DNA from 3 places in the Streptomyces rimosus genome. Region 2 is predicted to be linked to each of the others. Evidence: riboswitches for the same ligand, from Rfam matches in the RefSeq annotation. Region 2 holds a riboswitch; each other region holds the start of a gene.
The links. Region 2 has a riboswitch for cobalamin ahead of CP984_RS31650 (cobalamin biosynthesis protein). Riboswitches for the same ligand answer to the same signal wherever they lie in the genome.
Positions count from the first base shown of each region.

Region 1 (3,265 bases), 4.0 Mb from region 2:
CGCGCAGCGCGTCACGGGTCCGCTCGTCCCACAGGCCCAGCGCCTTCAGCTCCTCGATCAGGTACGCGTTGACCTGGAGGAACTCGCCGCTCAGCGTCTCGCGCTTGAACAGGTTGGAGACCTGCGGCTCGATGCACTCGTACACGCCCGCGATCGAGGCGATGGTCGCGGTCGGCGCGATGGCCAGCAGCAGCGAGTTGCGCATGCCGGTCGCCGCGATACGGGTGCGCAGCGCCGCCCACCGGTCCGCCCAGCGCGGCTCGGCGTTCGGGTAGTGGTCGGGGTGCAGCACGCCGCGGGCCGTACGGGTCGCGGACCAGGCCGGGTGCGGGCCGTGCCGCTCGGCGAGGTCGGCGGACGCCTCGTAGGCGGCCAGCATGATCCGCTCGGAGATACGGGTGGACAGCTCGCGCGCCTCGGGCGAGTCGAAGCCGAGCCGCAGCCGGAAGAAGACGTCCTGGAGGCCCATCAGGCCCAGACCTACCGGCCGCCAGCGCGAGTTGGAGGCGCCGGCCTGCTCGGTCGGGTAGAAGTTGATGTCCACCACGCGGTCCAGGAAGGTCACGGCCGTACGGACCGTGGCGTCCAGCCGCTCCCAGTCCATCGCCTCCTCCCAGCCGTTGGCCTCGTTGCCGAGGTGGGCGGCGAGGTTGACCGAGCCGAGGTTGCAGACCGCGGTCTCGCCGTCGTCGGTGACCTCCAGGATCTCGGTGCACAGGTTCGAGGAGTGCACCACCTTGCCGGGCTCGGCGGTCTGGTTGGCGGTGCGGTTGGCGGCGTCCTTGAAGGTCATCCAGCCGTTGCCGGTCTGCGCGAGGGTGCGCATCATCCGCGCGTACAGGATGCGCGCCGGGACCTGCTTGACGGCCAGGCCCGCGGCCTCCGCCTTGCGGTACGCGGTGTCGAACTCGTCGCCGTACAGGTCCACCAGCTCCGGCACGTCGCTGGGGGAGAACAGCGACCAGTCGGCGTCCGCCTCGACGCGGCGCATGAACTCGTCGGGGATCCAGTGCGCGATGTTCAGATTGTGGGTGCGCCGGGCGTCCTCGCCCGTGTTGTCGCGCAGCTCCAGGAACTCCTCCAGGTCCGCGTGCCAGGTCTCCAGGTAGACGCAGGCCGCGCCCTTGCGCCGGCCGCCCTGGTTCACGGCCGCGACCGAGGCGTCCAGGGTGCGCAGGAACGGCACGATGCCGTTGGAGTGGCCGTTGGTGCCGCGGATCAGCGAGCCGCGGGCGCGCACCCGGGAGTACGACAGGCCGATGCCGCCGGCGTGCTTCGACAGGCGTGCGACCTGGTGGTAGCGGTCGTAGATCGAGTCCAGCTCGTCCAGTGGGGAGTCCAGCAGGTAGCAGGAGGACATCTGCGGGTGCCGGGTGCCGGAGTTGAACAGGGTGGGGGAGGACGGCAGGTACGACAGCGTGCTGGTCAGCCGGTACAGCTCGGCGACGTCGTCCACGGCCCGCTCGCTGTGGTCCTCGGCCAGACCGCAGGCCACGCGCAGCAGGAAGTGCTGCGGGGTCTCGATGACCTGCCGGGAGATCGGGTGGCGCAGCAGGTAGCGGGAGTGCAGGGTGCGCAGGCCGAAGTAGCCGAACCGGTCGTCGGCGCCGTCCGCCAGGGCCCGGTCGACCAGCGCGTCCAGGCGCGCCGCGTGGGTCCGTACGAACTCGGCCGTGTCGTCGGCGATCAGACCCTCGCGGTGGCCGGTGGCGACGGAGGCGGAGAAGGCGGTCGCCCCCTCCGCGGCCGCCTCCTCCGCGATGGCGCGGGTCAGCAGGCGGGCGGCCAGCTTGGAGTACTGCGGCTCGTCGCCGATCAGGCCGGCGGCGGCCTCCATGGCCAGCGAGCGCAGCTCGGCCTCGTCGGAGCCGGCGTGGCGGCCGCGCAGCGCGGCGGCGGCGATCTTGCCGGGGTCGGTGGCGTCCAGGTCGGCGGTGAGGTCGGTCAGCGTGCGCAGCAGCGCGGTGCCGGGGCCGTCCCCGGCCCGGCCGCCGGCGTCCTGCCGGGGCTTCGTGTCCTTCGCGGGCTGCACGACCTGCTGGGTTGACGCGGGCTCCGTTGGCGCGATGGTCACGTGCTGCTCTCCCTCACTCGGCGGGGGCCGGGGGAGGAGCGCGACGGCCGCGTACGGGCGTGCGGCACCCCTGGCACGGCGAGGGGCGCGCGGGCACACCGCGCAGCGTCCACCGGCCCAACCCGCGAGGCCCGGACGTATCGACGACCGCGCCGGGGGTGGCGCGGGCGTACTGCGGGCAGGTCTTCGGACTCACGGGTGCGGATTGCCGCACTTCGTACACCGTTGCGGGACAGTTCCGGATTCGCACCGGATTCCCCTGCGACGACAGCGAGCACGAGCATACATCTTGTGCTGCCTCGTGCACCCACCCCCATATCTTGTGTCGCGTTGTAACGGGGTTGTCCCGAGCCGTGGTATTCGGCAGCCGTTCCAACGTCGTTCGCAGGGGCTCTGCGGGGCCCCTGCGAAGGCTTCCTGGAGCCGTTGTGGGCCTTGCGGCCGGGGGCTGACGGCCCTCCTGGACAGGGGCTGATGCAGGGGGCGTATTGGTGGCGCGGAATGTCCCTGATGCGTTGACCGGGACTCCTGAAGCGTATTGGCTCCTTGTCTGCTCCGTCGCCCGGCGGGGCGGGTGGGGGACGTGATGTGAGGGGGAACATGCGAAGAAACGGTGCTGCGCGTGGCGTGGCCAGAACCGTGGGGCTGCTGGCCGGAGCGTGTGCCGTGGCGGGGATGCTGCCCGCGACGGCCGCTGCCGCGCGGCCGGCGGCCCCGGCGACCGAACGGGTCAGTGTCGCCGCCGACGGGACGCAGGGAAACGGTTTCTCGGGCGGTCCGACGCTCAGCGCGAACGGGCGGTTCGTGGCATTCACCTCGGAAGCCACCAATCTGGGACCCGCCGACGCCAACGGCCAACAGGACGTCCACGTCAAGGATTTACGGACGGGAAAGGTCGACCTGGTCAGCGTCGCCGGTGACGGCACCCGTGGCAACGCCCTGTCGGGGTCGCCCGAGATCAGTGCCGACGGGCGGTATGTGGCCTTCTACTCCTCGGCGTCGAACCTGGTGCCCGGCGACACCAACGGCGAGGGCGACGTCTTCGTCCACGACCGGCTGACCGGCCGCACCACGAGCCCCACCGCGGGCGCGGGCACGTCCCCGTACGGCTACGGGGTGCAGAACTTCGCCCTCAGCGGCAGCGGCCGCCACCTCGCCTTCGGCTCGTACCGCGCGGACCTGGTGCCCGGC
Region 1 is NZ_CP023688.1:3,251,739-3,255,003, reverse strand. It holds gene CP984_RS13245 (ribonucleoside-diphosphate reductase subunit alpha) at 1-2,074, opposite strand, end outside; cobalamin riboswitch at 2,235-2,398, opposite strand; gene CP984_RS13240 (TolB family protein) at 2,702-3,265, shown strand, end outside.
Region 1: it holds a riboswitch for cobalamin, as region 2 does, so the genes downstream of both, CP984_RS13245 (ribonucleoside-diphosphate reductase subunit alpha) here and CP984_RS31650 (cobalamin biosynthesis protein) in region 2, are expected to answer to the same signal.

Region 2 (3,265 bases):
CTTCTCATCGGGATCGTGATCGTCACGGCCTTGGTGTTCGACTTTACGAACGGCTTCCACGACACGGCCAACGCCATGGCCACCACCATTTCCACCGGGGCGCTCAAGCCCAAGGCAGCGGTGGCGATGTCGGCGGCCCTCAACCTGCTCGGCGCGTTCCTGTCCGTGGAGGTCGCCAAGACCATCTCCGGCGGCATCATCGACGAGACCGCCGGCATCAGACCAGAAGTGATCTTCGCCGGACTGGTCGGCGCCATCATCTGGAACCTCGTCACCTGGCTCGCCGGGCTCCCCTCCAGCTCCTCGCACGCCCTCTTCGGCGGTCTGATCGGCGCGACCCTGGTGTCCGTCGGCGCGAGCGGCGTGCACGGCGGCGCCGTGGTCATGAAGGTCCTCATCCCGGCCGTCGCCGCGCCGATCGTGGCCGGCCTGGCCTCGATGGCCGCGACCCGGCTGACGTACCGGCTGGCCCGCAACCGCGCCGAGGAGGACACCGCCAAGGGCTACCGCGCCGGGCAGATCGCCTCCGCCGCGCTGGTCTCCCTCGCTCACGGCACCAACGACGCCCAGAAGACGATGGGTGTGATCACCCTGGCGCTGATCACCGGCGGCGTCGTGGCGCCGCACGCCGACCCGCCGCTGTGGGTCATCGCCTCGGCCGGTCTGGCCATCGCGCTCGGCACGTACCTGGGCGGCTGGCGGATCATCCGCACGATGGGCAAGGGCATCACCGACATTCAGCCGCCGCAGGGCTTCGCCGCCCAGACCGGCGCCGCGGCCACCATCCTGGCCTCCTCCCACCTCGGCTTCGCGCTCTCCACCACCCAGGTCTGCTCCGGCTCCGTCATGGGCTCCGGGCTGGGCCGCAAGGGCGGCGTGGTGCGCTGGTCCACGGCGGGCCGGATGGTCGTCGCCTGGGGCCTGACGCTGCCGGCCGCCGGCCTGGTCGCGGCGGGCGCCGCGCTGCTGGCGGACCAGGGCGACTGGGGCATCGCGGCCGTCGCGGTCCTCGCACTCGCCGTCTGCGGGGCGATCTGGGCGGCCTCCCGGCGCAAGCCGGTGGACCACACCAACGTCAACGAGGGACCGGCCGCGGAGCCCGCGGGCGTCGTCACCGCCGCCCTGCAGGCCGTCTCGCCGCCGCCCGCCGGCCCGGTCGGGCCCGTCCCCGCGGCGGCCGAGGCTGTCGAGGCTACGATCCCGGCGCCCGCGATGGCCGACGCGCCGCTCGCCGACCCGGTCGGCGCGGCCCCGGTGATCGCCGACCCGGTGACCGCCGATCCGGTGGCCGCCCACCCGCACGAGACGCACCGGACCAAGCGCCGCGCCAAGGCCGGCTCGGCCGCCGGCTGACCCCGCCGTACGCCTCCCCGGCTTCCACGAAGGAACGAGAACGCAATGAGCATCGACTGGGCAGCGCTCGGCCAGGTCTTCGGCGTCACGCTGGTCGTGACGGTCGGCATCGTGGGCCTGTTCACCCTCGGCATCGTCGGTACGTCCCGCAAGCCGCGCCAGGAGGGCGAGGCGGTGGCCGCCGGCGGGGCGGCGCGGACCGGTGCGTACGCCTGCTTCGCGCTGTGCGCGGCGGCCGTGGCGTACGGCATTTACCTGATCGTCGCCGCCTGACCGGCACCGGCACGGCGCCCCGGGGCGTCCGGTGGCCGCGGCACCCGCCGCGGCCACCGGGCACCCCGTCGCCGTATGCCGGGCCCGGGGCCCGGGGCGCTGTGGCCTTGGACACAGCCGTGAGCGGGCCCCGCGCCGCAGGTCAAGCGCGAGTTGACGGGCTTCGCGGAGCGTGGTGGACTGCCGGAGCCAATCGGCGACAGATGAGGAAGTCCGGTGAGAATCCGGCGCGGTCCCGCCACTGTCACCGGGGAGCGCTCCTCCATCAAGGGCCACGGTCCGCGTCCGGGACGCGGGTTCCGTACGGACTGGAAGGCCGGGGGAAGCGCCGATCCGGGGAGCCAGGAGACTCTCGTCGCCGTACCCGTCGAACCAGGGCGCGGACCCTGAGTGAGGACCTACCGCCATGCCCGGCCGCAGTTCGAGACCTGCTGGACGTACCCCGCTGCCCCTCCGAGGCGCGACGGCGGTCTGATCCGATGCGTGCCGAACACGCCGGCTACGCGTGCGGCGCGGCCCTGGGTTTCCTCGGCGACCTGGTCGTGGGCGATCCCCGGCGCGGCCACCCGGTGGCCGCCTTCGGGCGGGCCGCGGCGGCCGTGGAGCGCCGCCTGTGGCGCGACGACCGCGGGCGCGGGGCCCTGCACACCGCACTGTGCGCGGGCGGAACCGCCGCCGGTGCCGCGCTCCTCACCCGTGCCGTACGCCGCTCCCCCGCCGCCTCCGTGGCGCTGACCGCCGCCGCCACCTGGTCCGTCCTGGGCGGCACCTCGCTGGGCCGCGAGGCGCGGGCCGTCGGCGGGGCGCTCGCCGTGGGCGACCTCGACGTGGCGCGCGAGCGCCTGCCGCACCTGTGCGGGCGCGACCCGCAGGCCCTGGACGGACAGCAGATGGCGCGCGCGGTGGTCGAGTCCGTCGCCGAGAACACCTCGGACGCGGTGGTCGGCGCCCTGGTGTGGGGCGCGGTCGCGGGCGTCCCGGGGCTGCTGGCGTTCCGTGCCGTCAACACGCTGGACGCGATGGTGGGCCACAAATCACCGCGCTACCGCCGCTTCGGGTGGGCCTCGGCCCGCCTCGACGACGTGGCCGGATTCCCCGGCTCCCGGCTGACCGCCGCGCTGGCGGTCCTGGCCGGCCCCGACCGGCGGGGCGCGTGGCGCGCCTGGCAGCAGGACGGCGCATCGCACCCGAGCCCCAACGCGGGCCCGGTGGAGGCCGCGTTCGCGGGCGCGCTGGGCGTACGGCTGGGCGGCACCCTGGCGTACGGCGGCCGGGTCGAGCACCGGCCGGTGCTCAACGGCGGCACCGGGCGCCCCGTCGCGGTGGCGGACATCGACCGGGCCGTACGGCTGTCGCGCCGGGTGAGCGCGCTGGCCCTGGCGGCCACGGTCACGGGCCGTCTGGCGGCCGGTGCGGTACGCCGGTCCCGTACGGCCGGGAGGTCCAAGTGAGCAGCAGCAACGTACGGACGGCGAGGAGTGCCAGGTGAACGGTTCGAGTGGGGCGCCGCTGGGCGGCGGGCTGCTGGTGGCCGGCACCACGTCCGACGCGGGCAAGAGCGTGGTGACGGCGGGCATCTGCCGCTGGCTGGCCCGCAAGGGCGTCAAGGTGGCGCCCTTCAAGGCGCAGAACATGTCGC
Region 2 is NZ_CP023688.1:7,254,625-7,257,889, reverse strand. It holds gene CP984_RS31660 (inorganic phosphate transporter) at 1-1,353, shown strand, start outside; gene CP984_RS31655 (hypothetical protein) at 1,399-1,626, shown strand; cobalamin riboswitch at 1,832-1,978, shown strand; gene CP984_RS31650 (cobalamin biosynthesis protein) at 2,106-3,077, shown strand; gene CP984_RS31645 (cobyric acid synthase) at 3,136-3,265, shown strand, end outside.

Region 3 (3,265 bases), 5.1 Mb from region 2:
GCGGAGGGGCGGGACGGGGGTGCCGACCCGGCCGCGCCGCTGTCGCCGCACGAGGAGATTCGCGAGTTCTTCTACCGGCGGCAGAACTATCTCCACGAGGCGGACACCGCAGCCGAGGCGCTCGCGGCCGAACTGGGCATCCGACCCGGCGAGGTGGGACGCGCGCTGGCCGCCCGGCTCACCGAACGGCACGGCGTACGCCTCGTCGACACCCCCGACGGGCCGCTGCACCACTACGACCCGACCGCCCGGGTGCTGCGCCTGTCGGCGGGGCTGCGCCCCGGCCAGCGGGCCTTCCGCATGGCCACCCAGCTGGCGCTGCTGGAGGCCGGTGACGAGCTGTCGCGGCCCGCCTCGGAGGACTTCGAGGAGGGCTCGGCGACCTGGTCACTGGCCCGGATCGGCGTGGCCAACTACTTCGCGGCGGCGCTGGTGCTGCCGTACGGGCCGTTCCACGCCGCGGCCGAGGAGCTGCGGTACGACATCGAGCGGCTGACCGACCGCTTCGGCCTCGGCTACGAGACGGTGTGCCACCGGCTGAGCACCTTGCAGCGGCCGCGCCGGCGCGGGGTGCCGTTCTCGTTCGTGCGGGTCGACCGGGCGGGCAACATGTCCAAGCGGCAGTCCGCGACCGGCTTCCACTTCTCGCGGGCGGGCGGTACATGCCCGCTGTGGAACGTCTACGAGGCGTTCACCGCGCCCAGCCGCATCCATGTGCAGATCGCGGCGATGCCGGACGGCCGCCGCTACCTGTGGACGGCGCGTACGGTCACCCGGCATCGCGGCGGCTGGGGCGATCCGGGCAAGACCTTCGCCATCGGCCTGGGCTGCGAGATCCGGCACGCGTCGCGGCTCGTCTACTCCGACGGGCTGGACCTGGACAACGCCGCGGCGGCCACGCCGATCGGCATGGGCTGCCGGGTCTGCGAACGGCTGGAGTGCCCGCAGCGGTCCGTGCCGCCGCTCGGCCGGGCGCTGGCCATCGACGAGAACCGCAGCACGTTCGTGCCGTATCCGGTGCGGGAGGAGTGAGGCCGGCGGCCGGTCGCTCTGGACTTACTAGGACGTCCAACTATATGTTCGTGAGCACGGCCCGCGGTGCAGGGAAGCCGGTGCGAAACCGGCGCGGTCCCGCCACTGTGACCGGGGAGTGCGCTGCCGAGCAGGACGCCACTGACGCGAACGCGTCGGGAAGGCGGGCGGCGCGCGGTGATCCGGAAGCCAGGATACCGGCCGCGGGTGTTGTTCCGTGTTGTCCACGAGGATGGAGCAGACACGCATGGCACCGGTGCGTACCCACGGCCCAGGTGATCCGGCCCGGCCCGCGGCGCCGCCCGCGGACTGACGGTTCCACGCCTTTCGCGTCCCACGGCCCCGCCGCGTGCCGCGCGCCATCCGCGCCGCCCGCGCGCCCGGCCGTGCCATCCCCGGGTCTCACCTGACGAGAGCAGGCTCCCATGGTCCGAGAACTGACCCATTTCATCGGCGGCAAGCACACACCGGGAACATCGGGTGCTTTCGGCGATGTGTACGACCCCAACACCGGCACCGTGCAGGCCCGCGTCCCGCTCGCGGACCGGGCCGAAACGACGGCCGCGATCGCCGACGCGGCGGCGGCCCAGCCGGAGTGGGGCGAGTGGAACCCGCAACGGCGCGCCCGGGTGCTGCTCGATTTCCTGCGCCTGGTCGAGGGCGAGCGGGAGTCGCTGGCCCGGCTGCTGTCGAGCGAGCACGGCAAGACGATTCCGGACGCGCACGGTGACCTCCAGCGCGGGCTGGAGGTGGTGGAGTTCGCCGCGGGCATTCCGCACCTGCTCAAGGGCGAGTTCACCGACAACGCCGGGACCGGCATCGACGTGCACTCGCTGCGCCGCCCCATCGGCGTGGTCGCCGGGATCACCCCGTTCAACTTCCCCGCGATGATCCCGCTGTGGAAGGCTGCCCCGGCCCTCGCCTGCGGCAACGCGTTCGTGCTCAAGCCGTCCGAGCGGGCGCCGTCGGTGCCGCTGCGGCTCGCCGAACTGTTCCTGGAGGCGGGGCTGCCGCCGGGCGTCCTGAACGTCGTGCACGGTGGCAAGGAACCGGTGGACACGCTGCTGGAGGACCCGCGCGTCGAGGCGCTGGGCTTCGTCGGCTCGACGCCCGTCGCCGCGCGCATCTACGCGACCGCCGCGGCGCACGGCAAACGCGCCCAGTGCTTCGGCGGCGCCAAGAACCACCTGATCGTGATGCCGGACGCCGACCTCGACCAGGCGGTGGACGCGCTGGTCGGCGCCGGGTACGGGTCGGCGGGCGAGCGCTGCATGGCGGTCTCGGTCGCCGTACCGGTGGGCGAGGAGACGGCCGAGGCGCTGGTGGCGCGGCTCAAGGAGCGGATCGGCGCGCTGCGCATCGGCCGCAGCGACGACCCGCACGCCGACTTCGGGCCGCTGGTCGGCCGGGACGCGCTGGACCGGGTGCGCGCGTATGTCGATCTGGGCGTCACGGAGGGCGCCGAACTGGTCGTGGACGGGCGGGACTTCACGCTGCCCGGCCATGAGGACGGCTTCTTCGCGGGCGCCTCGCTCTTCGACCGGGTCACCCCGGACATGCGCATCTACCAGGAGGAGATCTTCGGCCCGGTGCTGTCGGTGGTACGGGCGGCGGACTACGAGGAGGCGCTGCGGCTGCCCACGGAGCACCCGTACGGCAACGGCGTGGCGATCTTCACCCGGGACGGGGACACCGCACGGGACTTCAGCCGGCGGGTGAACACCGGCATGGTCGGCGTCAACGTGCCGATCCCGGTGCCGGTCGCGTACCACACCTTCGGCGGCTGGAAGCGGTCCGGCTTCGGCGACCTGAACCAGCACGGCCCGGACGCGATCCGCTTCTACACCCGCACCAAGACCGTCACCTCGCGCTGGCCCTCCGGGGTCAAGGAAGGCGCGAGCTTCACCATCCCGACGATGGGCTGAGCGCGATGAGCGTCATGACCACCGCCACCACGGCCGCCTCCCTCACCCCGGACCAGCTCGCCATCGTGGAGACGACGCTGGACTTCGCGCAGGAGCACATCGCGCCGCACGCCGTGGCCTGGGACCAGGACAAGCACTTTCCCGTGGACGTGCTGCGCAGGGCCGCCGCGCTGGGGCTCGGCGGGATCTACGTACGGGAGCGGTCCGGCGGCTCCGCGCTGAGCCGGGCGGACGGCGTGCTGGTCTTCGAGGTGCTGGCCACCGCCTGCCCGTCCATCGCGGGCTACCTGTCCATCCACAACATGGTC
Region 3 is NZ_CP023688.1:2,147,235-2,150,499, forward strand. It holds gene CP984_RS08840 (short-chain fatty acyl-CoA regulator family protein) at 1-1,032, shown strand, start outside; cobalamin riboswitch at 1,080-1,252, shown strand; gene CP984_RS08845 (CoA-acylating methylmalonate-semialdehyde dehydrogenase) at 1,458-2,957, shown strand; gene CP984_RS08850 (acyl-CoA dehydrogenase family protein) at 2,972-3,265, shown strand, end outside.
Region 3: it holds a riboswitch for cobalamin, as region 2 does, so the genes downstream of both, CP984_RS08845 (CoA-acylating methylmalonate-semialdehyde dehydrogenase) here and CP984_RS31650 (cobalamin biosynthesis protein) in region 2, are expected to answer to the same signal.